One region of the Streptomyces sp. SS8 genome, then DNA from elsewhere that is predicted to be linked to it. Evidence: predicted binding sites of a transcription regulator. Region 1 holds the regulator's gene; the other holds the start of a gene.
What was found. The regulator HspR, encoded in region 1, represses chaperone genes until heat shock. The targets are predictions, from matches to a motif close to TTGAGNNNNNNNNNCTCAA.
Positions count from the first base shown of each region.

Region 2: the regulator HspR is predicted to act here: its motif matches at 12,490-12,508, upstream of lon (endopeptidase La).

Region 1 is NZ_JBSVCZ010000021.1:356-15,792, reverse strand. Features, by position in the region: gene fbaA (class II fructose-bisphosphate aldolase) at 1-334, opposite strand, end outside; gene pyrE (orotate phosphoribosyltransferase) at 672-1,211, opposite strand; gene ACW69E_RS19765 (aldose epimerase family protein) at 1,276-2,106, opposite strand; gene ACW69E_RS19760 (hypothetical protein) at 2,143-3,243, opposite strand; gene ACW69E_RS19755 (polyamine aminopropyltransferase) at 3,362-5,131, opposite strand; gene ACW69E_RS19750 (DUF2617 family protein) at 5,334-5,867, opposite strand; gene ACW69E_RS19745 (hypothetical protein) at 6,116-6,367, opposite strand; gene ACW69E_RS19740 (pyridoxal phosphate-dependent aminotransferase) at 6,844-8,079, shown strand; gene ACW69E_RS19735 (YbjN domain-containing protein) at 8,235-8,762, opposite strand; gene clpB (ATP-dependent chaperone ClpB) at 8,960-11,557, opposite strand; gene ACW69E_RS19725 (pyridoxamine 5'-phosphate oxidase family protein) at 11,669-12,100, shown strand; gene ACW69E_RS19720 (trypsin-like serine peptidase) at 12,247-13,107, opposite strand; gene ACW69E_RS19715 (heat shock protein transcriptional repressor HspR) at 13,355-13,831, opposite strand; gene dnaJ (molecular chaperone DnaJ) at 13,837-15,021, opposite strand; gene grpE (nucleotide exchange factor GrpE) at 15,055-15,437, opposite strand, start outside.
Region 2 is NZ_JBSVCZ010000006.1:119,558-134,994, reverse strand. Features, by position in the region: gene ACW69E_RS08335 (ABC transporter substrate-binding protein) at 1-162, shown strand, start outside; gene ACW69E_RS08330 (amino acid ABC transporter permease) at 206-1,210, shown strand; gene ACW69E_RS08325 (amino acid ABC transporter ATP-binding protein) at 1,207-1,980, shown strand; gene ACW69E_RS08320 (zinc-binding dehydrogenase) at 2,155-3,117, shown strand; gene ACW69E_RS08315 (PadR family transcriptional regulator) at 3,191-4,315, opposite strand; gene ACW69E_RS08310 (DUF4097 family beta strand repeat-containing protein) at 4,317-5,255, opposite strand; gene ACW69E_RS08305 (DUF6104 family protein) at 5,346-5,522, opposite strand; gene ACW69E_RS08300 (multifunctional oxoglutarate decarboxylase/oxoglutarate dehydrogenase thiamine pyrophosphate-binding subunit/dihydrolipoyllysine-residue succinyltransferase subunit) at 5,663-9,457, opposite strand; gene ACW69E_RS08295 (HAMP domain-containing sensor histidine kinase) at 9,691-10,785, opposite strand; gene ACW69E_RS08290 (response regulator transcription factor) at 10,782-11,549, opposite strand; gene ACW69E_RS08285 (spermidine synthase) at 11,608-12,381, opposite strand; gene lon (endopeptidase La) at 12,531-14,978, shown strand; gene ACW69E_RS08275 (hypothetical protein) at 15,059-15,437, opposite strand, start outside.

The DNA.
Region 1 (15,437 bases):
GCTCCAGCAGCGGGCGCACATAGCCGTCCAGCTTGCCCTTGGGGCAGTGGTCGGTGTGCAGCGCGACGTTGACCGGGTACTTCTCGGCGACGATGTGCGCGAACTCGGCCAGCGCGACCGCACCGGTCACCATGTCCTTGCTGTACTGGCCGCCCAGGAACTCGGCACCGCCGGTGGAGATCTGGATGATGCCGTCGCTCTCCGCCTCGGCGAAACCGCGCAGCGCGGCGTGCAGCGTCTGCGTCGAGGTCACGTTGATGGCGGGGTAGGCGAACCTGCCTGCCTTCGCCCTGTCGAGCATCTCGTTGTAGACCTCGGGGGTTGCGATGGGCATCTGTCCGCTCCTTGATGGTTTGCGAAGCTCTAAGGCTCTGGTGTGGGTCAACGGAACGACGTCATCGTCGTCCCCATCCTCCCAGACGTGTGAGATTGCTCCACCCCCGCGTCCGGGGGACGGGACGGGAGCCCCCGGAGGGGCCGGTTCGCCCACCACGGCCCGGCCGGGGACCGGCCGAGGGCCTGCCGGGGGTCGCCCCCGCACCGCCGGCCGGGCCACAGAGAGTCACCGTTTCACGTGAAACAGTGACTCTCACGGACCTCTCCGGTCGCCCCGCGAGGTTTGCGCGGGGCCGGAACCGGGGCCGGAGCCAGGGGGGACGGCGGAGGCGGGTTCAGGACAGGTCCAGGTCCTCCAGCCCGTACGCCTGGTAGTACGGCAGCCCCGCCTTCTCGATCGCCGGGGCCGCACCGCGCTCGACGATGACCGCCACGCCCACGACCTCCGCACCGGCCTCCCGCAGCGCCTCGACCGCCGTGAGGACCGAGCCGCCCGTGGTGGAGGTGTCCTCGACCGCCAGCACCCGGCGGCCGGCCACGTCCGGTCCCTCGATCCGGCGCTGAAGGCCATGGGCCTTGCCCGCCTTGCGGACGACGAACGCGTCCAGCTTCCGGCCGCGTGCGGCGGCGGCGTGCAGCATCGCGGCGGCCACCGGGTCGGCGCCCAGGGTCAGGCCGCCCACCGCGTCGTACTCGACGTCGGCGGTCAGGTCGAGCAGCACCTGCCCGACCAGCGGAGCCGCCTCGGCGTCCAGGGTGATCCGGCGGAGGTCCACGTAGTAGTCGGCCTCCTTGCCGGAGGAGAGGGTCACCCTGCCGTGGACCACGGCCTTGCCCTTGATCTGCTGCAGAAGCTTCTCGCGCGCGTCGCTCATGCCGATGAGCCTAAGCCAGCCCCGCGCCGCCTCCGCGCCGCTCCCCTCGGCCCCGGCCCCGGCCCTACGCCGGCCTGCGCCACGACCAGACCGTGGAGACCTCCAGCGGATCGATGGGTGTGACCAGGCGGGGGTGGGAGTTGAGCCCGTCCGGCGGGCCGGTCTGCGGCTCCACGCAGACGGCCTCGGGCTGCTCGTCGTAGACGACCACCCACTCGGCGCGGCTGGCGACCTTCAACTCCAGCTCACCCGGCCAGGTCAGTGTCACGTCCACCCCGTCCGGCATGCCGAAGCAGTCGTCCCAGGGCCCCGGGCGCGGTTCGATGCGGCGACCGGTGGGGATGTGGTCCTCGCCCCGCTCCTCCTGCCAGGCGGGAGCGAAGTCCAGTTCCACGTCCTGCCCGCCCTGCCCGAGGTTGCGCAGGAACCAGGGGTGCCAGCCGGCCTGCGCGGGGAAGGAGTCCCCGGCCGTCTCCACACCCAGTGTGAGGGTGAGCGCGCCGCCGTCCTCGGCCAGCTCCACCACCTGCGTCACCCGGCCCGGCCAGGGCCAGGGGTCGGTGAGGTCGCGGTAGAAGGAGGCGGTCCGCCCGTCGCTGCGGACCGTGTGCCAGGGAGCGGCCCGCACGGTGCCGTGGATGGCGTGCTCCCCGGCGGTCACGGGGAGCTGGTACCGCTCGCCGCCGTTGAGGAACCGCCCCTGCCGGGTCCGCCCGCACCAGGGCACCATCACGAACGCGCCGTACCGCAACCCCTGCCTCAGCACCTCCGTACCGTCGATGCGCAGGGAGGAGATCCGGCAGCCGCGGGCCGGGTCGACGGTCACCTCGGTGCCGCCGGCTCGCAGACGGACTCCGCTGTCTGTGTCTTGGGCGTCATGGAGAGTCACATCCATGACCTTAACCGCGACGGCCTGCGGTAACCGCGATCTTCAACGCCGTCGCCGCAGCACGCGGCCCACCACGACCGCCGAGGCCACCGCCAGCGCCGCCGCCGGAGCGGCCCAGCGCAGCACCGCCGCGGCCGGGGAGACCTCCTCCGGCGGGGGCAGGGGGGCGTAGCGGCCGCGCGGCGGGGCGTGGTCGACCTCCTCGGCGCTGCGCCCGATCATCGTCCGGCGGGCGTGGGCCGCCTCGGCGGCGGAACGCGACTCCTCGTCCAGTTCGTCGACGAGGTCGTCGCCCAGACCGCCCTCGAGTCCGCCGCCCTCGAACTCCCCGCCGAAACCCTCCTGGCTCGACGGGTCGAGCGAGGAGGGCGGAACCTCGACGTCGAAGACCCCCCGGCCCCGGGCCTCCTCGTCCGGGGCGCCCGGGGCGCCCGGGGCGTCCGGGGCGCCGGGCTCCTCCGGCCCTCCCGCTCCCTCGGCGCTTCCCGCGCCTGCGGTACCTCTGCCGTTCCCGGCGCCCGCACTGTTCCTGGCATCGGCCGAACCGGGCGTCTCGGGCGCGGGGATACCCGGGATCACGGGTTCGTTGTCGTCGGGCTCGCCGATCCCGCCGGGCGCGGCGACCGTACCGGCGGCGTCCACCGGGGAGACCGGGTCGGCCGCCATGCCGGCGGCCAGTTCACCGCCGAAGCGGTCCAGCAGCCGACGGCCGGCGGCGGAACGCTGCTTCTCCTCGAACTCCGTGATCCGGCCGTCGCCGCGCAGCTTCCCGGTGCAGACGAGCACGGTGCCCTCGCCGTCGTCGGCCGGGCGCGGCACGATCGTCAGGGCCAGCTCCACCGAGCCGTCGCCCCGGGCCTCCGCACCCTCCGCGCGGATCGCGCAGACACCGCCCTCACCACCCTCGCCGTCCGCGTCGTACGTCAGACGCAGGCTGCCGCGGTAGGTGATGCTGGAGCCCCCGATCCGCACCCGCAGCCGCCCCCGGACGACCGCGCCGCCTCCGGCGGGCATCGTGTCCGGGGCCTCGGGTTCCAGGCCGTCGGGCTGGAGCCCCGGCACACAGCGCACGGCGCGCTCCGGCTCGGCGAGCGCCGCCCGCACGGCCGCGGCAGTGAACGGAACGTACACCTCATGCTCCATGGGGCGGAGCCTACCCAGTACCTCCCCCGCCAGTGCCCGCTCCGTACGGGCGTCGGCACGTCGTACTCCGCGCGCCCCTCGCTCCCGGGTGCCGGGTTCCCCCGCCCGGGCGCGTCGCTCAGTCCCGGTAGCGGGGGTGCGTCAGGGTGGAGGGCCGCAGGCCGGCGATACGGTTCTGCTCCGCGCGAGCCGCGGCTCGGCGCAGGTCCGCCGCGCCGAAGGCGCGCGGGGCCGGACCGCCCGGCCCGAGGGCGAGCGGCGGTGGAGCGCCGTGCGCCGCCAGCACGAAGCCCCAGTCGCCGGGCCTGTCGCCGGGCCCGTCCCGGCCTCCCGCGGCCGTGCCCTCGCGCCCCTGCGGGCGGCCGGAGCCGGCGGGGAGGCCGGACAGCCGCCCGTCCACCGTGTAGGGGGCGGTGCGCAGGCCCGCGGTCCGCAGTGTGGTCTCCACCGTCCAGTACGTGCGGGGGCGTTCCCCGGCCGGTCCCGCGTGCACCGCCAGCCGCCCCCGCTCCGACAGGGCCCGCGCGGCCAGCCCGAAGAACTCCTGCGAGTACAGCCGGGAGCTGTCCGAGGCTCCGGGGTCGGGCAGATCGGAGACGATCACGTCGTACGGCGGCCGGCCGGAGTCCGGCCAGGAGCGCAGCCAGTCGAAGGCGTCCCCCGTCTCCACCCGCACCCGCGGGTCGTCCAGCGAACGGCGGTTGAGGCGGCCCAGCACCGGATCGGTGCGGGCCAGCTCCACTACGCCCGGGTCGAGCTCCACCACCGTCGCCGACTCCACCCCCGGATGGCGCAGTACCTCGCGCAGGGCCAGTCCGTCGCCGCCGCCCAGGACCAGCACCCTGCCGTGCGGGCCCGCCGCCATCGCGGGGTGGACCAGCGCCTCGTGGTAGCGCCGCTCGTCCCCGCCGCACACCCGCAGCCGACCGTCGAGGAACATCCCGAAACCGGTCGGCTCGCTCCCGCCGGAGTGCCGGACGCCCTCGGTGAGCACGATCTCCTGTACGGCGGTGTTCCGCACCGTCCGCACCTCACCGCCGTACACCGCCCGGCGCGCGGCCTGCTCGAAGGAGTCGACGACGGCGACCCCGGTGACCAGCAGTGCCACCACCAGTGCGTTGACGAGCAGCAGGGTGCGGCGCGAGCGGGGCGACAGGTCGCCGCGGAACAGCCACAGCACCAGCACTCCGCCCGCGACGGCGTTCACCGTCCCGACCACCAGGGCTCCGGGGAGCTGGCCCATCAGCGGGAGGAGCAGGAAGGGGAAGGCGAGTCCGCCGGCGAGGGCGCCCACGTAGTCCGCGGCGAACAGATCGGCGACCGCGCCGCCGGCGTCCTGTTTCCGGATCCGCTGGATGAGGGTCATCAGCAGCGGCATCTCGGCGCCGATGAGGACCCCGATGACCAGCGAGAAGCCGATCAGCACCGCCAGCGAGCCGCCGACCCAGGCGAAGTAGGCGTACAGCGCCATCGCCGATCCTCCGCCGACCAGCGCCAGCAGCGCCTCGACGATCCCGAACCCGGCCGCGGCGCGGGTGCGCAGACGCTTGGCGAGCAGCGATCCCAGGCCCATGGCGAAGACCATCACCGACAGCACGACGGAGGTGTGGGTGACGGAGTCGCCGGCCAGATGGGAGCCGAGGGCGACGAGTTCGAGTTCGTAGACGAGACCGCAGGCGGCGCAGACGAAGACCGCGGCGAGGACGAGGAGGCGCCCGGTCCCGGGTGGCACGGGCAGCCGTACGAGTTCCTGCGGCCGTTCCCGTTCCCGTTCCCTCGCCGGCTCCTGCTCCCGCGGTGACGCCTGCGACGGGGCCCGTGGCGGCTCCTCCCGCGGCGGCGCGGGCCCCGACGTCCCCGCCGGCACGGAAGCGGGCATTTCGATCATGCCGGGAACGCTACGGGACGCCTCCCGCGAGTCCTGTCACCCACACAGGTGCAATGAACCGTACGTGTGCGCGAACCGGCACCCCTTGATCCCGTGTGCGGCGCGTACGCCCCGGCGGGGGCGCGGAGCGCGCCGGGGGCGCACGGCGGAGCGGGAGCGTGCGGCGCGCACCCGCGTACGCCCCGCACGGGTCGCGCCGGGGTCACACGCCCGCCCGCTCCGGTTCCCGTACGCGCGCCCCCACCCTGGTGTGGGTCACGACGAGCCGCCGCTCCTGCGGGTAGGCGTGCCAGGTCCGCCAGTGCGTCTGGCAGCCGCGCCGCTGGACCAGCAGGGCGGTGAAGGCGTTCGGGCTGCCGGGGAAGGTGCCGGCCAACCCGTGCGGGTGGTCCGCGACGAGCGCGAGCAACTCCTGGGCGCGCCCCGCGAAGGAGCCGTCGGAGAGCGTCTCGACGCGCGCCGCGAACGCGTACTCCCGGTCGTCCATCCGCTTCGACACCCCCAGCGGCAGCGGTGTCCTGCTGCCGGGGATGCACGCCACGGTCTCCGAGCAGAAGATGCCGCCCTCGTCCGCGAGCAGCACCTGGTGGGAAGCGCCGAGAAGTCTCAGCTGGACCGCTGTTCCCTCGAGTTCGAGATCCAGCTTCGCCAGGGCCGGCATGGGTTCGCGCCCGAGTGCCCAGGCGAGGTCACCGGCGCGGGTGTCTGTGTACGGGGTCTTGAGATCGGTGAGCATGGGTCGGCTCCGCAACGCTGTGAGGGCAGACCGGCTCGGCCCCTGGAACAGGACCCCGAAGGGGGCAGGGATACTGCCTGCCGCCGGCTCGCGCCCACGTGAAGTCCGGGTACATCAGTCACCGAATCACGGAATGTGCGGCTCCTACAGGCTTTTTACTCACCTTCGTCTGTTTTCCATACCAGCGGGGGCCTAGCAGGTCAGATGTTCTCCCCGTTGAACTGCAACCGCCGTACGGGTGAACAGCGTCAGCCGCCTCCACATCCCCCGCCGCCACCACCGCATCCACCGCCACCGCCACCGCACGACGAACCGCCGTCGTGCGAATCACCGCCGTGGAAACCGCCGTCGTGCGAACCGCCGCCGGCCCCGATCCACACCCCCGGCGCTCCCGTGCCGGTGCTCCGCCGGGTGCGGCGGCTCCCTCTCGTGACCGCGCCGACCGCCATCACGGCCAGCGCCAGGACCACGACCATGCAGATGATGACGACCGCCGTCATGGCATCCCCCTCATGTCCCCTCGTGTCCCCCGTGCCCGCACACCCCCCGTGCGGGTCTGGAGTCACGATCCCCCCGCGCCGCCCGCGTCAAAGCGGAGTTGAGGAAGTCCAGAGCTTCGGGTGGTCACCGGGCGCCGCCCCGCCGGGGCCGGCCCGGCGCCGCTCAGTCCCCTCCGCCTCCTCCGCCGCACCCGCCACCCGAGTCGCCCGAACCGCCGTCCGAACCGCCGTCCCCCCACCAGCCGCCGTCACCGTCCCCGGACGAACCGCCCCGGCGGCCCCCGGACGTCCGGCGCCCGCCCCGCAGGGCAGGAACGACCACCGCCAGGACCAGCAGCAACAGGAACACGGCGAGACCGCCGGCCAACCACCCCATCACGACACCCCTCTCCCGCGCCCCCACCGGGGCCGCCGTCACGACGTCCGCAGCAAAGCACGGGCGGGGGGAGTTGAGGAAGCCGGGTGCCGGGCGGAGGATGGCCGCCATGACCTCCACCGGACGACCGCTGCTCAACCGCCGCCTGGCCGGGTTCGGCACGACGGTCTTCGCCGAGATGTCGGCGCTGGCCGTCCGGACCGGATCGATCAACCTGGGCCAGGGCTTCCCCGACACCGACGGGCCCGAACAGGTCCGCGAGGCCGCCGTGCGCGCCCTGCGGGAGAGCCGCGGCAACCAGTACCCGCCCGGCCCCGGCGTCCCCGAGCTGCGCGACGCGATCGCCGGCCACCAGCGGCGCTTTTACGGCCTGGAGTACGACCCCGACACCGAGGTCCTGGTCACCGCCGGGGCCACCGAGGCGATCGCCGCCGCCCTGCTGGCCCTGGTGGAGCCGGGCGACGAGGTGATCGCGCTGGAGCCGTACTACGACTCCTACGCGGCCTGCGTCGCCATGGCCGGCGGCACCCGCGTCCCCGTCACCCTGCGGCCCTCCCCCGGCACCGGGCCGGCGTACCGCCTGGACCTCGACGAGCTGCGCGACGCCGTCACCGGCCGCACCCGGCTGCTCCTGCTGAACACCCCGCACAACCCCACCGGCACCGTCCTCACCCGCGAGGAGCTGACGGAGATCGCCGCGCTGGCGGTGGAGCGGGACCTGCTGGTGGTCACCGACGAGGTCTACGAGCACCTGGTCTTCGACGGCGAGCACATCCCCATCGCCTCCCTGCCGGGGATGCGCGAGCGCACCGTCTCCATCTCCTCCGCCGGCAAGACCTTCTCCTTCACCGGCTGGAAGGTCGGCTGGGTGACGGGCACACCGGAGCTGGTGTCGGCGGTGCGCTCGGCCAAGCAGTACCTGACGTACGTATCGGCCGGCCCCTTCCAGTACGCGGTCGCCGAGGCCCTCGCCCTGCCCGACTCGTACTACACCGGGCTGCGCGAGGACCTGCGCGCCAAGCGGGACCTGCTCGCGGACGGCCTGGCCCGGGCGGGCTTCGAGGTCTTCCGCCCGGCCGGCACCTACTTCGTCACCACCGACATCCGCGCCCTGGGCGAGAGCGACGGTGTGGCCTTCTGCCGCGCCCTGCCCGAGCGCTGCGGCGTCGTCGCCGTGCCCAACGCGGTCTTCTACGACCACGCGGAGGAAGGCGCGCACTTCGTGCGCTTCGCGTTCTGCAAACGCGAGGAGGTGCTGCGGGAGGCGGTGGAGCGCCTGGGCGCGCTGACCCCGGCCCCGGGTCCGGGCCCGAACGGCCCCCGGGCCGCCTCCTGACGGCCGGCGGCGGGCCGGGGCCGCGTACCGCCGGACCCACGCACCGGCGGCGCCCCGGCCCTCAGGGCGCCGGACGCGCGGCGGCCCCGGCGCGGCGGACGCGAAGCGTGCCGTGCACCGGGGCCGCGCGGGGCCTCGTGTGGGGGGCGGAGAGGTCAGCCCTCACCCTCACCGTCGGACTCCTCGACGTCCTTGGCCAGGCCGAGCTGCTCCACGAGCCAGCGGTCGAACTCGACCGAGGCGCGGATCCAGCTCACCGTGCTGGAGACGAAGTGCTCCAGCGAGACGCCGACGCCGACCAGCATCTGGGCCTCGCCGATCAGGCGGACCGTGCCGTCGTCGTGCGTGTGGCTGTAGACCTTCGGCCACAGGGTGCGGCGGTTCCAGTCGTCGATCAGCTCCAGCAGGCGGGTCTTGTCCTCGATGGAGTGGGGACGGTCGTAGAACGTCCGGACGGAGAAGACCTGCTGCTCCTTCTCGCCGCGGAACATGAAGTAGGTGCGGAACTCCTCCCACGGCGCCGCGAGGTCACCCTCGTCGTCGACGACGTACTTCAGCTCCATCTGGTCGAGGAGCTGCTTGACCAGGTCCTGGTCCGGGATGACGGGCCCGGCAGGCCCCGTCGGCTGCTGTTCGGGCTGCTGGCCCCCGAAGTTCGGGATCGAGGACGGGTCGATAGTCACCGTGGATTTCCCTTCATACGATTCCTGCCATCCTCCCCCACCCCGGCCCCGTCCTGGCAAGCCCGGACTTCACCGCTCGCCCGTCGGACTGACATGATCGTCCGACCGCACGGGGGTTCCCTTCCCCGGCGTCACGCATGCGTGACGGTGCCCGGCGGCCCAGGAGCCGCCGGGCACCGCCTGTCACGGCGTCGTGGTCACCGCACCGGGGTGACGGCCAGCCCCTCCTCCTCCAGGGCGACGTCCACGCGGACGGTGTCGCCGTCGCGGACCTCGCCGGCCAGGATCGCGCGGGCGAGCCGGTCGCCGATGGCCGTCTGGACCAGGCGGCGCAGCGGCCGGGCGCCGTAGGCCGGGTCGTTGCCCTCGACCGCCAGCCAGTCCAGGGCCGCGTCGGAGACGTCGAGGGCGAGGCGGCGGTCGGACAGGCGCCGGGCCAGGGCGCCGATCTGGAGCCGGGCGATGCTGCGCAGCTCCTCGCCGCTGAGCGCGGAGAAGATCACCAGATCGTCCAGCCGGTTGAGGAACTCCGGCCGGAAGGCGGAGCGGACGCTCGCCATGACCTTCTCCCGCTTCTCCTCCTCCTTGGCGAGCGGGTCCATCAGGAACTGGCTGCCGAGGTTGGAGGTGAGGACGAGGATGGTGTTGCGGAAGTCCACCGTCCGCCCCTGCCCGTCGGTCAGCCGCCCGTCGTCGAGCACCTGGAGCAGGATGTCGAAGACCTCGTGGTGGGCCTTCTCCACCTCGTCCAGCAGCACCACGCTGTACGGGCGCCGCCGCACGGCCTCGGTGAGCTGGCCGCCCTCCTCGTAGCCGACGTAGCCGGGGGGCGCGCCGACCAGCCGGGCGACCGAGTGCTTCTCGCCGTACTCGCTCATGTCGATGCGGACCATGGCCCGCTCGTCGTCGAAGAGGAAGTCGGCGAGTGCCTTGGCCAGCTCGGTCTTGCCGACGCCGGTGGGGCCGAGGAACATGAACGAGCCCGTGGGCCGGTCGGGGTCGGCGACCCCGGCGCGGGAGCGGCGTACGGCGTCGGAGACGGCGCGCACGGCCTCGCCCTGGCCGATCAGCCGCCTGCCCAGCTCCTCCTCCATGCGCAGCAGCTTCCTTGTCTCGCCCTCCAGCAGCCGCCCGGCGGGGATGCCGGTCCAGGAGGCGACGACGTCGGCGATGTCGTCCGAGCCGACCTCCTCCTTGACCATGGTGTCCTTGCTCGTCTCCTGCTCCCGCTCGGCGGCCGAGGCCTCCTCCAGCTCGCGTTCCAGGGTGGGGATCTCGCCGTACAGCAGCTTGGAGGCGGTCTCGAAGTCGCCGTCGCGCTGAGCGCGCTCGGCCTGGCCGCGCACCTCGTCGAGCCTCTCCTTCAGCTCGCCGACACGGTTGAGGCCCTGCTTCTCCTTCTCCCAGCGGGCGGTCAGCCCCCGCAGCTCCTCCTCGCGGTCGGCCAGTTCGCGGCGCAGCCGCTCCAGCCGCTCCCGGGAGCTCTCGTCGCTCTCGCCCGCCAGCGCCAGCTCCTCCATCTTCAGCCGGTCCACGGCGCGCTGGAGCTCGTCGATCTCCACGGGCGAGGAGTCGATCTCCATGCGCAGCCGGGAGGCGGCCTCGTCGACCAGGTCGATGGCCTTGTCCGGCAGGAAGCGGGAGGTGATGTAGCGGTCGGACAGGGCGGCGGCGGCCACCAGCGCGCCGTCGGCGATCTGCACCTTGTGGTGCGCCTCGTAGCGGCCCTTGAGGCCGCGCAGGATGGCGATGGTGTCCTCGACGGTGGGCTCGGCGACCAGCACCTGCTGGAAGCGGCGCTCCAGGGCCGGGTCCTTCTCGATCCGCTCGCGGTACTCGTCCAGCGTGGTGGCGCCGACCATGCGCAGCTCGCCGCGGGCCAGCATGGGCTTGAGCATGTTGCCCGCGTCCATCGCCGAGTCGCCGCCGGCGCCCGCGCCGACGACGGTGTGGAGCTCGTCGATGAAGGTGACGATCCGCCCGTCGCTGGACTTGATCTCGCCCAGGACGGCCTTGAGCCGCTCCTCGAACTCGCCGCGGTACTTGGCCCCGGCCACCATCGCGCCCAGGTCGAGGGCGACCAGGCGCTTGTTCTTCAGCGACTCGGGGACGTCGCCCTTGACGATCCGCTGCGCCAGGCCCTCGACGACCGCGGTCTTGCCGACGCCGGGCTCGCCGATGAGGACCGGGTTGTTCTTGGTGCGCCGCGAGAGCACCTGCACCACGCGGCGGATCTCCTGGTCGCGGCCGATGACGGGGTCGAGCCGGCCCTCGCGCGCCGCGGCGGTCAGGTCGGTGCCGAACTTCTCCAGGGCCTTGTAGGTGCCCTCGGGGTCGGCGGTGGTGACGCGCTGGCCGCCGCGGGAGGTCTCGAAGGCGGTGAGCAGCTTCTCGGCGGTAGCCCCCTGCTCGGTGAGCAGCCTGCCGGCCTGGCCGCCCCTGGCCGCCAGGCCGATGAGCAGGTGCTCGGTGGAGACGTAGGCGTCGCCCAGCTCCTTCGCCCGCCGGGAGGCGTCGGCGAGGACGGCCATCAGGTCGCGGTCGGGCTGCGGCTTGGCGACGGTGGAGCCCTGCACGCTGGGCAGCGAGCCCAGCAGCCGCTCGGCGGCCGAGCGCAGGGCGGCCTGGTCGGCGTCGACCGCCGCGAGCAGGTCCTGGATGTTCTCGTTGTCCTGGCCCTCCAGCAGGGCCAGCAGCAGATGCGCCGGGGTGATGTCGGGGTGGCCCCCGGTGAGGGCGCGGTTGTTGGCCGCGCTGATCGCGTCCCGGCTCCTGTTGGTCAGCTCGGCGTCCACGGGTGCGTGCTCCTCCTCCTGTCGCCAACTCTGCACACATCAGCATGCAGTAAGTTGAGTCTATTCCACTCAAGGCGTGAACGGGAGTGCCGCCGGGATAGTTTCCGGAGCATGGCCAGTGAATCCCGGCGGGACCCAAGGCACCCGGACGACGCGTACCTCGCCTTCTGGCGTGAGCGGCATCTGTGCACCCTGACCACGCTCCGCCCCGACGGCACTCCCCATGTGGTGCCCGTCGGGGTCACCTACGACCCCGGGGCCGGTCTGGCACGGGTCATCACCCGCCGCACCAGCACCAAGGTCGCCAACGTCCTGGCCGCCGCGGGGAGGCCCGGGGGCGCCCGGGCCGCCGTCTGCCAGGTGGACCGGGGGCGCTGGGCCACCCTGGAGGGCACCGCCTCGGTGCGCACCGACGCGGGCGCGATCGCGGACGCGGTCGCCCGCTACGCCGAGCGGTACGGGCGCACCCCCGCGCCCAACCCGGAGCGGGTGCTGATCGAGATCGCCCTGGACCGGGCGATGGGCACCGTCCCGTCCCTCTGACCCGTCCCCCGCCCCTCCGGTCCCCCCGGCCCGCACCCGCACACGTGCCCGCGTACGGCAGGACGCCGTCCCGCCCGGTCGCACATCGGGCGGGACGGCGTCGGCTCGTGGGCCGGCCGGGCGCGGGCCGGCGGGTGCCGCGCGGCTCAGCCGCCGGACCCGCCCGCCGCCTGGAGCAGCCGGCGCGCCTCGGCCGGGAAGGGGCGGCCCAGCACCCGGCCCCGGTCGTCGCCGACCGACATCACGGCCACCACCGTGCCGGACTGGCTCGCGGCGTCGTAGTCCCGCAGCCACGGCCCGCCGCTGGACCCCTGGGTCAGGTCGCAGGACTCCAGCAGCAGCCCGCCCACGTTCGGCTGCCGGGTGTCCCGCTCGGTCAGCAGGGTGGGCGTGCCCGCGCAGTGGGCGAGCGTCTCGCCGTCGTACGGCTCGGTGGCCGGGTAGCCGAGGGCCACGGTGCGCTCGGCCGGCTCGACGGGCTCGAAGTCCAGCCGGTTGGCGCCGACCGCCTCCTGGATCGTCCGCCCGTCCTTCTTCTCCACCTTCAGGAAGGCGTAGTCGTACGGCAGGGCCTGCGGCAGCCTCCCCCGCTTCCAGGCGGACTCCAGGTGCACCGACTCCACCCGCCAGCCGGCCCGGGCGGCGTTCGCGGTGCCGTGGCGGTCGTAGGCGGGGACGAACCAGGCATGCTTCCAGCGGGCCTCGCCGGGGTTGTGGACGCAGTGCGCGGCGGTGACGACGACGCTTCCGTTGGGGGCGTCCACGACTGCGCCGGAGCAGGCCAGCAGCTGCCCGTCCGGATAGGTCCCGATGAGCTTCCCGACGGTCCGCACCGTACCGCCGGGCCAGGGCGCCCGGGGGGTGCCGGCCCCGTCGGCCGTTGTGCGAACGGCCGCGGCGCCGGACACCGGATCGACCGCGGGGACGCCCAGGGGAGCGGCCCCCAGCAGCGCGGCGGAGGTCGTGACGGTCACGAAAGCGGCTATGACGGCACGTATCCTGTCCATGCCCTCACGCTGCGCCCCTCCCATCCCGGCATGCCATCCGCACACCGCCGGACGGGTGACACGGAGCGTCCGTTCGGGCGGACCCGGACGGACGCATGTGTACGCCGGACGGCCCCACGCCGGCCCCACACCGCCGCGCACCCGGCCCCGCCGGGCCCGCGAACGCCTCCGGCCCGGCCGGAGGACCGGCCGGGCCGGAGAGCAGGCCTCGGGGGCGCCGGGGTCCCGGCGCACCGCGGGGCGAAGGTCAGTCGGCGGAGCGCTGAGGCCGCCAGACCACCAGCGCGCTGGACTGCCGCACGTCGTGGTAGGGCACCAGGTCGCGGCGGTAGGAGGCGTGCACCTGCGCCTCGCGCTGGCGCATGGCCACCGCCGCGCCCTCCACCGCCTGCTGGAGCTCGGCCACCTTGGTCTGGAGGGCCGCGACCTGGTTCTCCAGCTCGATGATGCGCTTGATGCCCGCGAGGTTGATGCCCTCGTCCTGCGACAGCCGCTGCACCTGGCGCAGGAGCTGGATGTCCCGCGCCGAGTAGCGGCGGCCGCGCCCGGCGGTGCGGTCGGGGGAGACGAGACCGAGCCGGTCGTACTGCCGCAGCGTCTGCGGGTGGAGCCCGGAGAGCTGTGCCGCCACGGAGATGACGTAGACCGGTGACTCGTCCGTCAGCTCGTACGGGTTGGCGCGCCCCCGTCCCTGGCCCTGTCGTCCGCGGCCGTAGCCGTCCATATCGGTCAGTCTCCCTTCGCGGCCTTGAACAGCGCCGCCCGCGGGTCCTCGCCCGCGGTCGCGTCACGGTAGGACTCCAGCAGGTCCCTCGCCTTGTCGCTCAGCTCCCTCGGGACCGTCACCTCTATGGTGACCAACAGATCGCCCCTGGTGCCATCCTTGCGCACCGCCCCTTTTCCGCGGGCGCGCATCGTCCGGCCGCTCGGCGTGCCGGCGGGAAGCCTCAGGGTGACCGGCGGGCCGCCCAGGGTGGGCACCTTGATCTCGCCGCCGAGCGCCGCCTCCGTGAAGGTGACGGGCACGGTGACGGTCAGGTTGTCGCCCTTGCGGCCGAACACCGGATGCGGCTCGACGTGCACCACGACGTACAGATCGCCGTTCGGGCCGCCGCGCTCGCCCGGCGCGCCCTTGCCCCGCAGCCGGATGCGCTGGCCGTCGGACACCCCGGCGGGGATGCGGACCTGCATGGTGCGCGAGCTGGTGGCCCGGCCGCTGCCCTTGCAGACCTCGCACGGGTCCTGGGCGATCAGGCCCCGGCCCCTGCAGTCCACGCACGGGTCGGTGAGCGAGAACCCGCCTCCGCCGCCGCGGCTGACCTGGCCGGTGCCGACGCAGGTCGGGCAGACCCTGGGGGTGCCGTTCTTGTCGCCGGTGCCCGCGCATGCCTTGCACGCCGCCGAGCTGGACATCCGCAGCGGGACCGTGGCCCCGTCCACCGCCTCGGTGAAGCTGAGCGTCACCTCGGACTCGACGTCCTGGCCGCGGCGCGGCTGGGTACGTGTGCCCGCGCCGCCGCTCCGGCCGAACAGCCCGCCGAAGACGTCCCCGAGGCCGCCGCCGAAGCCGCCCGCCCCGGGGGCGCCGCCGCCCTGGGCGCCTCCGAAGAGGTCGCCCAGGTCGAAGTTGAAGCCGCCGGGGCCGCCCGCCCCCGGGCCGGCGCGGAAACCGCCGGCGCCGAAGAGCGCGCGGGCCTCGTCGTACTCCTTGCGGCGCTTGGGATCGCCCAGGACGTCATGGGCCTCGGAGACCTCCTTGAAGCGCTCCTCGGCCCGGGCGTCGCCCTTGTTGGCGTCCGGGTGGAACTCGCGGGCGAGCTTCCGGTACGCCTTCTTGATCTCCGCCTCGGTGGCGTCCTTGGGGACGCCGAGGACCTTGTAGTAGTCCTTCTCCACGAAGTCCTTGGTACTCATCCCCGGCGTCCCTCCTCCCGGTCTTCCCTCGCGTCAGCCCTGCTCGGGGCCACCGCTCTCCTCATCAGCTGCCGTCTCCGCCTGCTGGTCCTCGCCCTTGCCGGGCTGCGCGCCCGGCTGGGGCTCGGCTACGCCGACCCGCGCGGGCCGGATGGTGCGCTCGCCGATGCGATACCCGGGCTGCAGGATCTGCACGCACGTCGTCTCGGTGACGTCGGGCGAGTACGAGTGCATCAGCGCCTCGTGCACCGTCGGGTCGAAGGCCTCGCCCTCCTTCCCGAACTGCTGCAGGCCCATCTTCGCCACGACCGTCTCCAGCGACTCGGCCACCGACTTGAAGCCGCCGACCAGTTCGCCGTGGTCCCGGGCGCGGCCGATGTCGTCGAGCACCGGCAGCAGCTCGGTGAGCACGTTGG
Region 2 (15,437 bases), on a different contig from region 1:
CCCTACGGCATCGCCGTCAGCAAGGAGAACACCGAGCTGCGCGACGCCGTCAAGGCGGCCCTCGACGCCATCATCGACAACGGCGAGTACCAGAAGGTCCTGGAGAAGTGGGAGGTCACCGACGCCGGAGTCGAGGAGGCCACCGTCAACGGCGGCAAGTGAGCCACAGCGAACCTCCGTAGTTCCACAGCAAAGGTAACTCTCCGTGTCCGAACCTGAAGACAAGGCACCATCCGCGCCGGTGCCGGCCTCCAACACCGAGGGCGGTGGAGCCGGGGCGGGCGGTGCGGTGCCGGTGACCAAGAACTCCCCGGTGCCGCCCGAGGCCGTCAAGGCCATCCCGGTGCGCCACTACGGCCGCTGGATAAGCGCCGCGATCGTGCTCGTCCTGTTCGGCCTGGTGGTGGCGGCCTTCGTGGGCGCCGACATCACCTGGCCGACGGTGGGGCGCTACCTCAACCACGAGACGATCCTCACCGGTGCGGTCAACACCCTGTGGATCACCCTGCTCGCCATGCTCATGGGTGTGGTGCTCGGCACCGTCCTGGCGGTGATGCGGCTGTCGAAGAACCCGGTGATGTCGTCCGTCGCCTGGGGCTACATCTGGGTCTTCCGCGGCACCCCCGTCCTGGTGCAGCTGCTGATCTGGTACAATCTGGCGCTGATCTTCCCCATCCTGGACCTGGGCTTCTACCGCGACGAGATGAACGACGTGATGACGCCGTTCCTCGCCGCACTGCTGGGCCTGGGCCTGAACGAGGCCGCCTACATGGCCGAGATCAGCCGCGCGGGCATCCAGTCGGTGGACGAGGGCCAGACCGAGGCGGCCCACGCGCTCGGCATGACCGGCTCGCGCACCATGCGACGCATCGTGCTGCCGCAGGCCATGCGGGTCATCATCCCGCCGACGGGCAACGAGTTCATCAACATGCTCAAGACCTCGTCGCTGGCCTATGCCATCCAGTACAGCGAGCTGCTGTTCTCCGCCACCAGGATCTCCTCGCGCAACCTGGAGGTGATGGAGCTGCTGCTGGTGGCGACCATCTGGTACCTGATCCTCACCACGATCTTCAGCGTCGGCCAGTTCTACCTGGAGCGCCACTTCCAGCGCGGATCGTCCCGCAACCTGCCGCCCACGCCGTGGCAGCGGATCAGCAAGAGCCTCACCTCGTTCCGCACGCCGAGCCGGGTGGGAGGGAAGACGGTATGACCACCCCAGCTGTCCCGATGGTGAAGGCGGAGGGCGTCCACAAGTCCTTCGGCCACGCACACATCCTCAAGGGCATCGACCTGGAGGTCGCCGCGGGCGAGGTGTTCTGCCTGGTCGGCCCGTCCGGCTCCGGCAAGTCCACCTTCCTGCGCTGCATCAACCACCTGGAGAAGATCAGCGCCGGGCGGCTGTCGGTCGACGGCCACCTGGTCGGCTACCGGCAGAAGGGCGACAAGCTCTACGAGCTCAAGGAGCGCGAGGTCGCGGCCCAGCGCCGCGACATCGGCATGGTCTTCCAGCGCTTCAACCTCTTCCCGCACATGACCGCGGTGGAGAACGTCATGGAGGCGCCCGTCCAGGTCAAGGGCGAGTCCAGGGCGGCGGCCCGGGAGCGGGCCCTGAAGCTGCTGGAGAGGGTCGGCCTGGGCAACCGGACGGACAACTACCCCTCCCAGCTCTCCGGCGGCCAGCAGCAGCGCGTGGCCATCGCCCGCGCACTGGCGATGGAGCCCAAGCTGATGCTCTTCGACGAGCCCACCTCGGCGCTCGACCCGGAGCTGGTCGGCGAGGTGCTGGACGTCATGCGGGGGCTGGCCGAGGACGGCATGACGATGGTCGTCGTCACCCACGAGATGGGCTTCGCCCGGGAGGTCGGCGACTCGCTGGTCTTCATGGACGACGGCGTGGTCGTGGAGTCGGGCCATCCGCGCGATGTGCTGACCGATCCGCAGCACGAGCGGACCAAGGCGTTCCTGTCGAAGGTTCTCTGAGAGGCGGACACCGTCGCGAGGGCGGTGCGGAGCCCGGACCGGGGCCCGCACCGCCCTCCCGCCTTTTCCGGCGCCGGCCGGCCGTCCCCGCCGCCGGCCTCCGCGCGAGCCCGCGGCGAGTCTCACACGGCTGTCCTGTTCCGCGGCGGCCCGGCTCGGCCTAGGGTTTGGATCATGTTTGCTGCCTATGCCGCGCGCATCGACCGAGACAAGCCGCTGACCGGACTGGAGCTGGGCGAGCGTCCGGAGCCGGACGTTCCGCTCGGCTGGACGACCGTCGACGTCAAGGCGGCCTCCCTCAACCACCACGACCTGTGGTCCCTGCGCGGCGTCGGCCTCGGCGAGGAGTCGCTGCCGATGATCCTCGGCTGCGACGCGGCCGGGGTGGACGCCGACGGCAACGAGGTCGTGCTCTACTCCGTCATCGGCGCGACCGGGCACGGGGTCGGGCCGCGCGAGCGGCCCTCGATCCTGACCGAGAAGTACCAGGGCACCTTCGCCGAACGGGTCGCCGTACCGCAGTGGAACGTCCTGCCCAAGCCGAAGGAGCTCTCCTTCGAGGAGGCCGCCTGCCTGCCGACGGCGTGGCTGACCGCCTACCGGATGCTCTTCACCAACGCCGAGGTGCGCCCCGGGGACTCCGTCCTGGTGCAGGGCGCGGGCGGCGGCGTCGCCACGGCCGCCATCGTGCTGGGCGCGGCGGCGGGCCTGCGGGTCTTCGCCACCAGCCGGGACGAGGCCAAGCGCAGGCGGGCCGAGGAGTTGGGCGCCGAGGCGGCGTTCGAGAGCGGTGCGCGGCTGCCGCACCGGATGGACGCGGTGATCGAGACGGTCGGGGCCGCCACCTGGTCCCACTCGGTGAAGTCCCTCAAGCCCGGCGGCAGGCTGGTCATCTCGGGCGCCACCAGCGGCCCGAACCCGCCGGCCACCGAGCTGAACCGGATCTTCTTCCTGGAGCTGAAGGTCGTCGGCTCCACGATGGGGTCCAAGGAGGAGCTGGCCGGGCTGCTGAACTTCTGCGCGGCCAAGGGCGTGCGCCCGGTGATCGACTCCACGCTGCCGCTGGACCGGGCCCGTGAGGGCTTCGAGAAGATGGCGGCGGGCGACCTCTTCGGCAAGATCGTCCTGACGGTTTGACGGTCTGACGGTCTGACGGCCCGGCGGCGTGGCGACCCGCCACCGCCTCCGGGGAGGCGGGCCGCCGTGCTTCTCAGGCCCCGGGACCGCCCGTGCCGCCGGGGCTGTCCGTGCCGTTCGGGCCGGGCGAGCGCAGCAGGGAGACGATGTGGGCCGCCGCCGTCGACAGATGGCGGCGGGCCTCGCGCAGCCGCTCCTCGTCCACGCCGTGGTCGCGGGCCGCGTCCCGCACGTCGTCGCGGAACCGGTCCAGCAGCCGCTCCAGATCGCGCCGGGGGTCGCCGGACGGCGTGGCGGGCTCCTCGGCCCACTCCGGGGCCGCCGCCCGCGCCGCGCCCGCCCGTTCGTCCGGTTCCGCCCGCTTCGGCCGGGGCGCGGCCCGGCCGCCCGTGCCGGCCGCGCCGCCCAGGTCCCCCAGACCGCTCAGGCCGCCCAGCCCGCCCAGATGCCTGCCCAGTTCCGACATGCCCGCGCGCACCGCGCCCTGCCAGTCGCCCTGCTGGACGTGCGACTGGACCTGCTCCTGGACCTGGCGGGCGATCCGCTCGGCCTCCTGGCGGGCGGCGTCCCGCGCCTGCCGGGCCCTGCGCGCCTGGAGCCGGGCCTGCTGGGCCTCCTGGCGGGCGCGGCGGGCCTGCTCCTTCCACTGCTCACCGGCCCGGCGCATCTCCTCGCGCGCGGCCCGCAGCGCGTCCTCGTCGCCCCAGGAGCCCTCCCGGATGCTCTCCCAGGCCTTCTCCCAGCCGGGCGCGGACGTGCCGCCGCCCCCGGAGCCCTCGCCTCCCTCGGCGCCCGGGACCCGCCCGGCGCCGCGGGTCCGCTCGGCCGCCTCGCGCATCTCGCGGCGCAGGTCGCCGGCCGCGCCGCTGACGTCCTCGCGGATGTCGGCGGCCAGCGCCGCCAGCGACCGGTGGATCTCCAGCTCCAGCTCGGTCAGCTCGCCCTGCCTGCCGGAGAGTTCGGCGCGGCCGGCGTCGGTGAGGGAGTAGACCTTGCGGCCGCCCTCGGTGGTGTGGCTGACCAGCCCCTCGGCCTCCAGCTTGGCCAGCCGCGGATAGACGGTGCCGGCCGAGGGCGCGTACAGCCCCTGGAAGCGCTCCTCCAGCAGCCGGATCACCTCGTAGCCGTGGCGGGGTGCCTCGTCGAGCAGCTTCAGCAGGTACAGGCGCAGTCGGCCATGGGCGAAGACGGGGGGCATGTCACACGTCCTTACGGGGGGAGGACTCGGCCGGCGAGGGTGTGCCGCCGGTCGCGAAGGGGGCGCCGGCCTCCTCGCCGGCTTCCGGCTCCGGGCGGCGCAGCAGGGCGATCGAGCCGGAGACGGTGGTGGCCCGCAGCAGTCCGTCGCCCGTACCGAGGGTGCCGGTGACACGCCTGGCACCCCACTGCCCCGAGATCCGCAGCTCCTCGAAGGCGCAGGAGACGGCGCCCGCGGCGGTGCCCGCCTCCACGGCGGCGTCGGCCGGCTCCGGCAGCCGCAGGGCTATCCCGCCCGACACGGAACTCAGCCGGACGTCGGTGCGCCGCCGCTCCCGCGCCGGGGCCAGGTCGACCGCCATGTCGCCGCTGACGGAGTCGGCCCGCACCGGCGAGCCGCCGCCGTCGATGACCGTCAGATCACCGGAGACGGAGTTGAAGCGCAGGCCCCCCGTCACGCCCTGTGCCTGCACATCGCCGGAGACGGTGTCGGCGCGTACGTCGCCGCGCAGGCCCACCAGGGTGATGCCGCCGGTGACCCCGCGCACCTCGGTGCGCCCCTCGATACCGGTGACCACCGCGTCGGCCCCGACCACGCCGACCTCGACCCGGACACCGGCGGGCACGGCGAGCGAGACGTCGGCGCTGTGCGGCCATGTCTCGCGGTCGAGGAGGGTGAGGAAGCCCTTCCAGGGCAGGTCGTCATAGGCGACCGTGAGCGTGCCGTCCTCCAGCCGGACGGTCGGCGGGGGCCCGGTGACGGCCCCGACCTCCAGCCTGGCGGGCGGGGCGTCGGTGCCGACGACGTTCACCGCGCCGCCCACCACGCGCACCCGCAGGGTGTGAACGTCCTCCTCGAAGACGAGCGCGCACGGCGCGTCCACGGACCACTCGGACCGGCCTGGCACGGCGGCCTCCCCTGCATCGGCGTACGACGACATATCGCGTCCCTGTGGAGACACGATATATCGCGGTCGCGGGAAGTCAAGGGAAGCGCACGGCCGCACGGCGGGGGCGCGGGCCGCCCGCCGTCACTCGTCCTCGTCGTCCAGACGCGCCAGCCAGGTCGCCAGCCGCTCCACGGGCACCTCGAAGTCCGGGTTGAGGTCGACGAAGGTCCGCAGCTGCTCGGAGAGCCACTCGAAGGTGACCTCCTCCTCGCCGCGCCGCTGCGCCAGCTCCTCGATACCGCGGTCGGTGAAGTACATGGCCGTCTCCTGTCGGGGCCTGATGGGGTGCGTGGGTATCACGGGCGTGGGGCCCGTACCGTCGAGGTGACGGTACGGGCCCCACGGGGCCTGCGGGCGGCGGCGGGCCGCCCGCAGGCCCTTTCGCCGGCCTCGCCGGCTCAGAGGTCGAAGACCTCGTTGACCAGCTGCTGCTGCTCGGCCTGGTGGCGCTTGGCGGAACCCACCGCCGGGGACGAGGACGACGGACGCGAGACCCGGCGCAGCCGGTCCGCGTTCGGGGCCTTCCCCGAGCCGATGAACAGGTCGAGGTGGTCCACCAGGTTGAGCGCGATGAACGGCCACGCGCCCTGGTTCGCCGGCTCCTCCTGCGCCCACACGATCGTCGAGGCTCCGGAGTAGCGGGCCATCTCGGCCTGGATCTCCTTGCTGGGCAGCGGGTACAGCCGCTCCAGCCGGATGATCGCGGTGTCGGTCACGCCCCGCTTGCTCCGCTCGGCGGCGAGGTCGTAGTAGACCTTGCCGGAGCAGAAGACGACCTTGCGCACCTGGGCCGGGTCCACCGAGGCGTCGCCGATCACCGGGCGGAAGCCGCCGGAGGTGAACTCCGCCGCCTTCGAGGTCGCCGCCTTGAGCCGGAGCATCGACTTCGGGGTGAAGACGATCAGCGGCTTGTGGTGCGGGTTGTGCACCTGCCAGCGCAGCAGGTGGAAGTAGTTCGACGGCAGGGTCGGCGCCGCGACCGTCATGCTGTTCTGCGCGCACAGCTGGAGGAAGCGCTCGATCCGGGCCGAGGAGTGGTCCGGGCCCTGGCCCTCGTAGCCGTGCGGCAGCAGCAGCGTGACGCCGGAGGTCTGGCCCCACTTCTGCTCGGCCGAGGAGATGAACTCGTCCACGACCGTCTGCGCGCCGTTGACGAAGTCGCCGAACTGCGCCTCCCACATCACCAGCGCCTCGGGGCGGGCCAGGGAGTAGCCGTACTCGAAGCCCATCGCCGCGTACTCGCTCAGCAGCGAGTCGTAGACGTTGAAGCGGGCCTGGTCCTCGGACAGATACAGCAGCGGGGTGTAGTCCTCGCCGGTCTCCCGGTCCACCAGCACCGCGTGGCGCTGGCCGAAGGTGCCGCGGCGGGAGTCCTGGCCGGCCAGCCGGACGGGGGTGCCCTCCATCAGCAGCGAGCCGACGGCGAGCGTCTCGCCCATCGCCCAGTCGATCCTGTCCTCCTCCACCATCGCCGCGCGGCGCTGGAGCTGCGGCAGCAGCCTGGGGTGGACGGTGATCCGCTCGGGGATGTTGACCTGGGACTCGGCGATCCGCTTGAGGACCTCCGAGCTGACGCCGGTGTCCACCGAGACCGGGAACTCCGCCTGCGGGACCGGAACCTCCGCCGGGGCCGGCTGGCTGGTGGCGTCGCGGACCTCGGTGAAGACCTTCTCCAGCTGCCCCTGGAAGTCCTGGAGCGCCTGCTCGGCCTCCTCCAGCGTGATGTCGCCCCGGCCGATCAGCGACTCGGTGTAGAGCTTGCGCACCGAGCGCTTCTTGTCGATCAGGTTGTACATCAGCGGCTGGGTGAAGTGCGGGTTGTCGGCCTCGTTGTGACCGCGGCGGCGGTAGCAGATGAGGTCGATCACCACGTCCTTGTTGAACGCCTGGCGGAACTCGAAGGCCAGCCGCGCCACGCGCACGCAGGCCTCCGGGTCGTCGCCGTTGACGTGGAAGACCGGCGCCTCGATCATCCGCGCCACGTCCGTGGCGTACATCGAGGAGCGCGCCGACTCCGGCGGGGCGGTGAAGCCGACCTGGTTGTTGATGACCACGTGCACGGTGCCGCCGGTGCGGTAGCCGCGCAGCTGCGACATGTTCAGCGTCTCGGCCACCACGCCCTGGCCCGCGAAGGCCGCGTCGCCGTGCAGCTGTACGGGCAGGACGGTGAAGTCCGTGCCGCCCTTGCCGATGATGTCCTGCTTGGCGCGGGCCACGCCCTCCACGACCGGGTCCACGGCCTCCAGGTGGGAGGGGTTGGCGGTGAGGGAGACCTTGATCTCCTCGCCGTCCAGGCCGGTGAAGGTGCCCTCGGCGCCCAGGTGGTACTTCACGTCGCCGGAGCCGTGCATCGACTTCGGGTCGAGGTTGCCCTCGAACTCGCGGAAGATCTGGGCGTAGGACTTGCCCACGATGTTGGCCAGCACGTTGAGGCGGCCGCGGTGGGCCATGCCGACGACGACCTCGTCCAGACGCGCCTCGGCGGCGGCGTCGAGCACGGCGTCCAGCATCGGGATGACGGACTCGCCGCCCTCCAGCGAGAAGCGCTTCTGGCCCACGTACTTGGTCTGCAGGAAGACCTCGAACGCCTCGGCGGCGTTCAGCCTGCGCAGGATGCGCAGCTGCTCGTCGCGCTCCAGGGAGGAGTGCGGGCGCTCGACGCGGTCCTGGATCCACTTGCGCTGCTTGGGGTCCTGGATGTGCATGTACTCGATGCCGGTGGTGCGGCAGTACGAGTCGCGCAGCACGCCCAGGATGTCGCGCAGCTTCATCAGGGACTTGCCGGCGAAGCCGCCGACCGCGAACTCCCGCTCCAGGTCCCACAGGGTGAGCCCGTGCTCGGTGATGTCCAGGTCGGGGTGCTTGCGCTGCTCGTACTCCAGCGGGTCGGTGTCGGCCATGACGTGGCCGCGGACCCGGTAGGAGTGGATCAGGTCGAAGACGCGGGCGGCCTTGGTGACGTCGTCGTCGTGGGAGACGTCGATGTCGCGCAGCCAGCGCACCGGCTCGTAGGGGATGCGCAGCGCCTTGAAGATCTCGTCGTAGAAGTCGTTCTCGCCGAGCAGCAGCTGGTGCATGATCCGCAGGAACTCGCCGGAGGCGGCACCCTGGATCACACGATGGTCGTAGGTGCTGGTCAGCGTCATGACCTTGGAGACGCCCAGCTTGTTCAGGGTGTCCTGCGAGGTGCCCTGGAACTCCGCCGGGTACTCCATCGCGCCGACGCCGATGATCAGGCCCTGGCCGGGCATCAGGCGCGGCACCGAGTGGACGGTGCCGATGCCGCCGGGGTTGGTCAGCGACGCGGTGACGCCGGAGAAGTCCTCCATCGTCAGCTTGTTGTTCCGGGCGCGGCGCACGATGTCCTCGTAGGCCTGCCAGAACTCGAAGAAGGTCAGCGTCTCGGCCTTCTTGATGGCGGCCACCACGAGCTGGCGGTCGCCGTTGGGCTTGACCAGGTCGATGGCCAGGCCGAGGTTGACGTGGTCGGGCTTGACCAGCGTCGGCTTGCCGTCCTTCTCGGTGTAGGAGTGGTTCATCGACGGCATCGCCTTGAGCGCCTGCACCATGGCGTAGCCGATGAGGTGCGTGAAGGACACCTTGCCGCCGCGGGCGCGCTTGAGGTGGTTGTTGATGACGATGCGGTTGTCGATGAGCAGCTTCACCGGGATCGCGCGCACCGACGTGGCGGTGGGCAGCTCCAGCGAGGCGTTCATGTTCCGGGCTACCGCGGCGGACGGGCCGCGCAGCGGCACGTACTCCGGTCCGGCCGCCCGGCCGTCCCCGCCCTCGGCGGTCTCGGCCTCGGCGGGCTCGCTCCTGGGAGGCGCGGCCTTGGCGGCGGGCTTCGCCGCCGGCTCGCTCCCGGCGGGAGCGGGCTTCGCGGCGGGCTCGGACGCGGGGGCCTTCGCGGCGGGCGCCGTCTGCTGGGGCCGGGGGGCCTGGGACGCCTGGGGCTCACCCGCGGGCTTCGACGCGCTGGGGGCCGCGGCACCTCCGGCGGCCTGTCCCGGCTTGTAGTCGGCGAAGAAGTCCCACCAGGCCCGGTCCACTGAGTTCGGGTCCTGGAGGTACTGCTGGTAGATCTCGTCGACGAGCCACTCGTTGGCACCGAAACCGGCGGCAGGACTCTTGCCCTGCCCGTCCTGGTCGGTCCTGGGAGAACTCGAAGTCTTGGGGGCCTGTGGCGACACGGCGGCAACCGCCCTCTTCCGCTTACCTGTGTGGGTGGACAGCAGAAATAAAGGCTACGCTCCCTGCGCCGTTCGGTGCAGTCGGCATGGTGTTTGCGTCGCCTAAGTCACATCCACAGGCGCGTTTCGGCGCTTTCTTTGGCGGGAAACGAACATGGTTCGACTGCTTCAGGGAAGGCGCGCCCCAGGGAGTGGCCCCTGCCTCGCTCCCTCACCTCGCGGCTGCTTCGAGCCTACGTCAACTCCAGTTTGGACGTATCGCCGGGAAGGGTGACGAGGATCCGGCAGCCGCGCGGGGATTCGGCCACCCCGATCCGTCCTCCGTGCAGATCCACCGCCCAGCGCGCGATGGCCAGCCCCAGCCCCGTGCCGCCGTCCTTGCCCTCGGCCGGCGCGGAGCGGCCGAAGCGCTCGAAGACCCTGGCGCGGTCCGCCTCCGGGATGCCCGGGCCCTCGTCCAGCACCTCCAGCTCCAGGCTCAGCGGCGCCCGGCCCGGACGTGCCCGCACCGTCACCCGGCCGTGGGGCGGACTGTGCTTGACGGCGTTGTCGATCAGGTTGGCGACCACCTGGTGCAGCCGCTCGGTGTCGGCGTACGCGACCATGTCCGAGGGGGTCACCTCCAGATGGAGGTGGACATCGGTGCGGGAGTGCCCCTGACCCTTGGTCATGTTGGCCTCCTTGAGCACGCCCGCCAGATAGGGCCACACCTCGAAGCGGCGCGAGTGCAGCGGCACCACGCCGTTGTCGAGCCTGGACAGATCCAGCAGGTGCTCCACCAGGCGGCCCAGGCGCTCGGTCTGCCGCAGCGCGATGTCCATCGTCGCCGGATCGGCCTCGGATACCCCGTCCACCACGTTCTCCAGCACCGCGCGCAGCGCCGCGATCGGGGTGCGCAGCTCGTGCGAGACGTTGGCCACCAGCTCCTTGCGGTGCCGGTCGGCGGCCTCCAGGTCGGCGGCCATGCTGTTGAAGGTGCCGGCCAGCTCGCCCAGCTCGTCGCGGCGGTCGACACGGACCCGCCGGCTGTAGTCGCCGCGCGCCATCCAGCGGGCGGCGTCCGTCATCTCGTCCAGCGGCGCGGCCAGCCCGTGCGCCACGAACTGGGTGACCACCAGCGAGGCGATCACCGCGAGCAGGGCGATCACCCGCAGCTCGATGGCCGAGTGGACCGCGACGATGGTCAGCAAGGTGGTGATGGCCACCGTGACGATCACCAGCGCGCCCAGCGCGGCCTTCACGGAGCGGAACGGGTCCACGGGGCGCACGCCCTCCCAGAACCGGTTCCACAGGGAGCGCCGGCGGCGGCCCGCGCCCGCCGCGCTCATGTCCAGTCGGGGGCCGGGGCGGGAGCCTCCAGCGCGTAGCCGACGCCGTGGACGGTGCGTATCCGCTCCGCGCCGATCTTCCGGCGCAGCGCCTTGATGTGGCTGTCGACCGTGCGCGTGCCCGAGGCGTCCGCCCAGTCCCACACCTCGGCCAGGAGCTGTTCGCGCGAGAGCACCGCGCGGGGGGAGTTGGCCAGGCAGACCAGCAGGTCGAACTCGGTCGGGGTGAGGTGGACGTCCCGGCCGGACACCCGCACCCGGCGCTGGGCGTTGTCGATCTCCAGCTCGCCCAGCCGCAGCGTGCCCGAGCGGGGGGAGGACGCGGCGATCGTGGCCCGTTCCACGCGGCGCAGCAGGACGTGGGCGCGCGCGACCAGCTCCCGCATGGAGAAGGGCTTGGTCATGTAGTCGTCCGCACCGACGCCCAGGCCGACCAGCATGTCGGTCTCGTCGTCCCGGGCGGTGAGCATCAGCACCGGGACCGGCCGCTGCGCCTGCACCCGGCGGCAGACCTCCAGGCCGTCGAAGCCCGGCAGCATCACGTCCAGCACCAGCAGGTCGGGCTGCCACGCCTCGGCCGCCTCCACCGCCGCCGGGCCGTCCCCGGCGGTGCGGACCTGGAAGCCCTCGGCGCGCAGCCGGGCGGCGACCGCCTCGGTGATGGTCGGGTCGTCCTCCACGACCAGGATCCGGCGCTGGGCGCCCGGGGTGGCCGCCGCGGCGGCGGTGCCGCCGTGGGACTGCGTGGTGTTCCTGTGGTCCATACGTCTCGCCCTACCGCTCGGTTTCTCGCTAGAGCGTAAAGGGCGCGTGTGCGCTGCGCTACGCCGGTCGGGTGGCGAGGTGCACCACGTCCGGGACGCCTCGGGCGACGGGCACCTCTTCGGTGCGCACCCGCGTGAACCCGGCATTCCGGAGCGCTTCGCCGAACGCCCGGGACGGCTGCGCGGACCACACGGCCAGCACCCCGCCCGGGGCGAGCCGCCGCGCGCAGGCGGCGAGCCCGGCGGGCGTGTAGAGCGAGCCGTTGTCCTCGGTGACCGTCCAGTCGGGACCGTTGTCGACGTCCAGGCACAGCGCGTCGTACGGTTCACCGCCGTCGGGGCCGCTCCCGGGGCCGCCGCCGGTCAGGTGCGCCAGGAGGTCGTCGCGGACGATCCGCACCCGGGGATCGGCCAGCGCGCCGCGGGAGATCTCGCCGAGCGGGCCGTCGCGGTGCCAGTCGATCACCGCCTCCTCCCGCTCGACCACCGTGATCCGCCCCCAGCGCGGCTCGGCCGCCGCCTCGGCCAGCGAGAAGCCGACGCCCAGCCCGCCGATCAGCACGGCCGGGGAGGGCCGGCCGCCGCCGGCGTCCAGCTCCTCGAGCGCGGTCCGCACCAGCAGGCGCTCGGAGCGGCCGTCGGAGGTGTCCATCAGGAAGCAGCCGTTGGCGATGATCTGCAGCAGCTCGCCGTGCCGCCGCAGCACCACCTCGCCGTGGGGGCCGTCGCGGCGGTCCAGGACGAGGGGGGCGCCGGCCCCGCGGCCGGCCGCCGCCTCGTACGGGAGGTACGGGGGGTGCGGGTTCTGCGTGTCGGCCGTCATGCCGACCATCCTGCCGGTGGCGGGCGGAGCGCGGCGGAGGGGCCGGTGGGCGCGGTGATCGCTCGCAGCGAACACGTGACGGGGAACACGGCGCGCCTCCCGGGCATTGAACAGGTGTTGAGTCACCTCAGCTCAACTTGTCTGCCGAGGGAGAGATCATGGCTCTGTCGCCCGCAACGCTCACCCTGCCCGTGCTGCCGCTCGACGACGAGGTGGTGCTGCCCGGGATGGTGGTGCCGCTGGACCTGTCCGACGCCGAGGTGCGGGCCGCGGTGGAGGCCGCCCAGTCCGCCGCCGAGGACGGCGCGCCCGGTTCCGGCGGCCCCGGCGGCCCCGGCGGCAAGGACGGCAAGGGGGAGAAGCCCCGGGTGCTGCTCGTGCCGCGCATCGACGGCTCCTACGCGGGCATCGGGGTGCTCGGCCGCGTGGAGCAGGTCGGCCGGCTGGCCGACGGCGACCCCGGTGCCCTGCTCCGGGGTGTGAGCCGGGTGCGGATCGGCGCGGGCACCACCGGGCCGGGCGCCGCCCTGTGGGTGGAGGGCACCGAGATCGAGGAGAGCGTCCCCGATCCGCTGCCCGGCGCCGTCGCCGAACTCGTCAGGGAGTACAAGGCGCTGGCCACCAGCTGGCTGCGCAGGCGCGGCGCCTGGCAGGTCGTGGACCGCGTCCAGCAGATCGACGACCCCGGGCAGCTCGCCGACAACTCCGGCTACAGCCCCTTCCTCGGCTCCGGGCAGCGGGTCAGGCTGCTGGAGACCACCGACCCGGTGGAGCGGCTGAGGCTGGCCGTCACCTGGCTGCGCGACCACCTAGCCGAGCAGGACGTCGCCGAGGCCATCGCCAAGGACGTCCAGGAGGGCGTGGACAGACAGCAGCGCGAGTTCCTGCTCCGCCGCCAGCTGGAGGCCGTCCGCAAGGAGCTGGCCGGGCTGAGCGGACAGGCGGAGGGCGAGGGTGACGACCACCGCGCCCGGGTGGAGGCCGCCGACCTGCCGCCGAAGGTCCGCGAGGCCGCCCTGAAGGAGGCCGACCGCCTGGAGCGCGTCCCCGAGCAGAGTCCCGAGAGCGGCTGGATCCGCACCTGGCTGGACACCGTCCTGGAGATGCCGTGGAACGAGCGGACCGAGGACGCCTACGACATCGCCGGCGCCCGCGCCGTCCTGGACGCCGACCACGCCGGCCTGGAGGACGTCAAGGAGCGCATCACCGAGTACCTGGCCGTCCGCAAGCGCCGGGCCGAACGGGGCATGGGCGTGGTGGGGGGACGCCGGGGCGGCGCGGTGCTGGCCCTGGTCGGGCCGCCCGGAGTCGGCAAGACCTCCCTGGGAGAGTCCGTGGCCCGGGCGATGGGGCGGAAGTTCGTCCGCGTCGCGCTCGGCGGGGTGCGCGACGAGGCCGAGATCCGCGGCCACCGCCGCACCTACGTCGGCGCGATGCCGGGCCGGATCGTGCGGGCCGTCAAGGAGGCCGGCTCGATGAACCCGGTCGTGCTGCTCGACGAGATCGACAAGGTCGGCAGCGACTTCCGCGGCGACCCGGCCGCCGCCCTGCTGGAGGTGCTGGACCCCGCGCAGAACCACACCTTCCGCGACCACTACCTGGAGGTCGAACTCGACCTGTCCGACGTGGTGTTCCTGGCCACCGCAAACGTCCTGGAGTCCATCCCCCAGCCCCTGCTGGACCGCATGGAGCTGGTGCGGCTGGACGGCTACACCGAGGACGAGAAGGTCGTCATCGCCCGCGACCACCTGGTGCCCCGCCAGCGCGAGCGCGCCGGGCTGGAGGACGGCGAGGTGGCGCTGGAGGAGGACGCGCTGCGCAGGCTGGCCGGCGAGTACACCCGCGAGGCGGGGGTGCGCGACCTGGAGCGGTCCGTGGCGCGGCTGCTGCGCAAGATCGCGGCCCAGCACGAACTGGGGGAGCGCGAACTGCCGTTCACCGTCGGCGCGGACGACCTGCGCGCCCTGATCGGCCGCCCCCACCACATCCCGGAGTCCGCCCAGGACCCGGCCGGGCGGCGCACCGCCGTCCCCGGAGTGGCCACCGGACTGGCCGTCACCGGCGCGGGCGGGGACGTCCTCTACGTCGAGGCGTCGCTGGCCGACCCGGAGACGGGCGGCTCCGGTCTGACGCTGACCGGGCAGCTGGGCGAGGTGATGAAGGAGTCCGCGCACATCGCCCTGTCCTACCTGCGCTCGCGAGGCGCGGAACTGGAGTTGCCAGTGGGCGGTCTGAAGGACCGCGGCGTCCACCTCCACGTCCCGGCGGGCGCGGTGCCCAAGGACGGGCCGAGCGCGGGCGTCACCATGACGACCGCGCTGGCCTCGCTGCTGTCGGGCCGCCGGGTCCGCCCGGAGGTGGCGATGACCGGTGAGGTGTCGCTGACCGGCCGCGTCCTGCCGGTCGGCGGGGTGAAGCAGAAGCTGCTGGCCGCCCACCGCGCCGGGATCACCACGGTGGTCATCCCCGAGCGGAACGAGCCGGACCTGGACGACGTGCCCGAGGAGGTGCTGCGCAAGCTGGAGGTCCACCCGGTCTCGGACATCCGCCGGGTGCTGGAACTGGCCCTGGCCCCCGCCGGGGCGGACCTGCCGGTCGCGGTCTGAGCGGGCGGGTTCGTCCGCCCGCCGGTGAAACGGCTTCCGGGCGTCACCGGCCGGTGGGGACGGTGACGCCGGGGAGCCGGCTAGAACTCCACCAGCACGGCCGTGGCGTCGTCGTGCGTCTTGCCGCGCGGGAAGGCCGTGCCGGCGCGGTCGGCCGACTCGGCGGTGCGCACCCGCCCGATCAGCGACCGGGGCCCCTCCTTGCGGAGCACCGCCATCAGCTCGGTCCAGTCGCCCAGGCGGAAGGTGTCCGTCCAGCGCGTGACGCCGTCGCTCAACGCGGCCAGCGCGCGAACCCGTTCGCGGGGTGCCGAACCCACCACCGCGCGTCCGGCCACCGACGGATCGGCCGCCGCGGTGAAGAAACCGCCCTCGGCGTTGCGCAGGGACTCCAGATACGCGGCCCGCTCGGCCGGGGGCAGCGCCCGCGCGGCGGGCCGCAGCCCGTCCAGCCGGGGG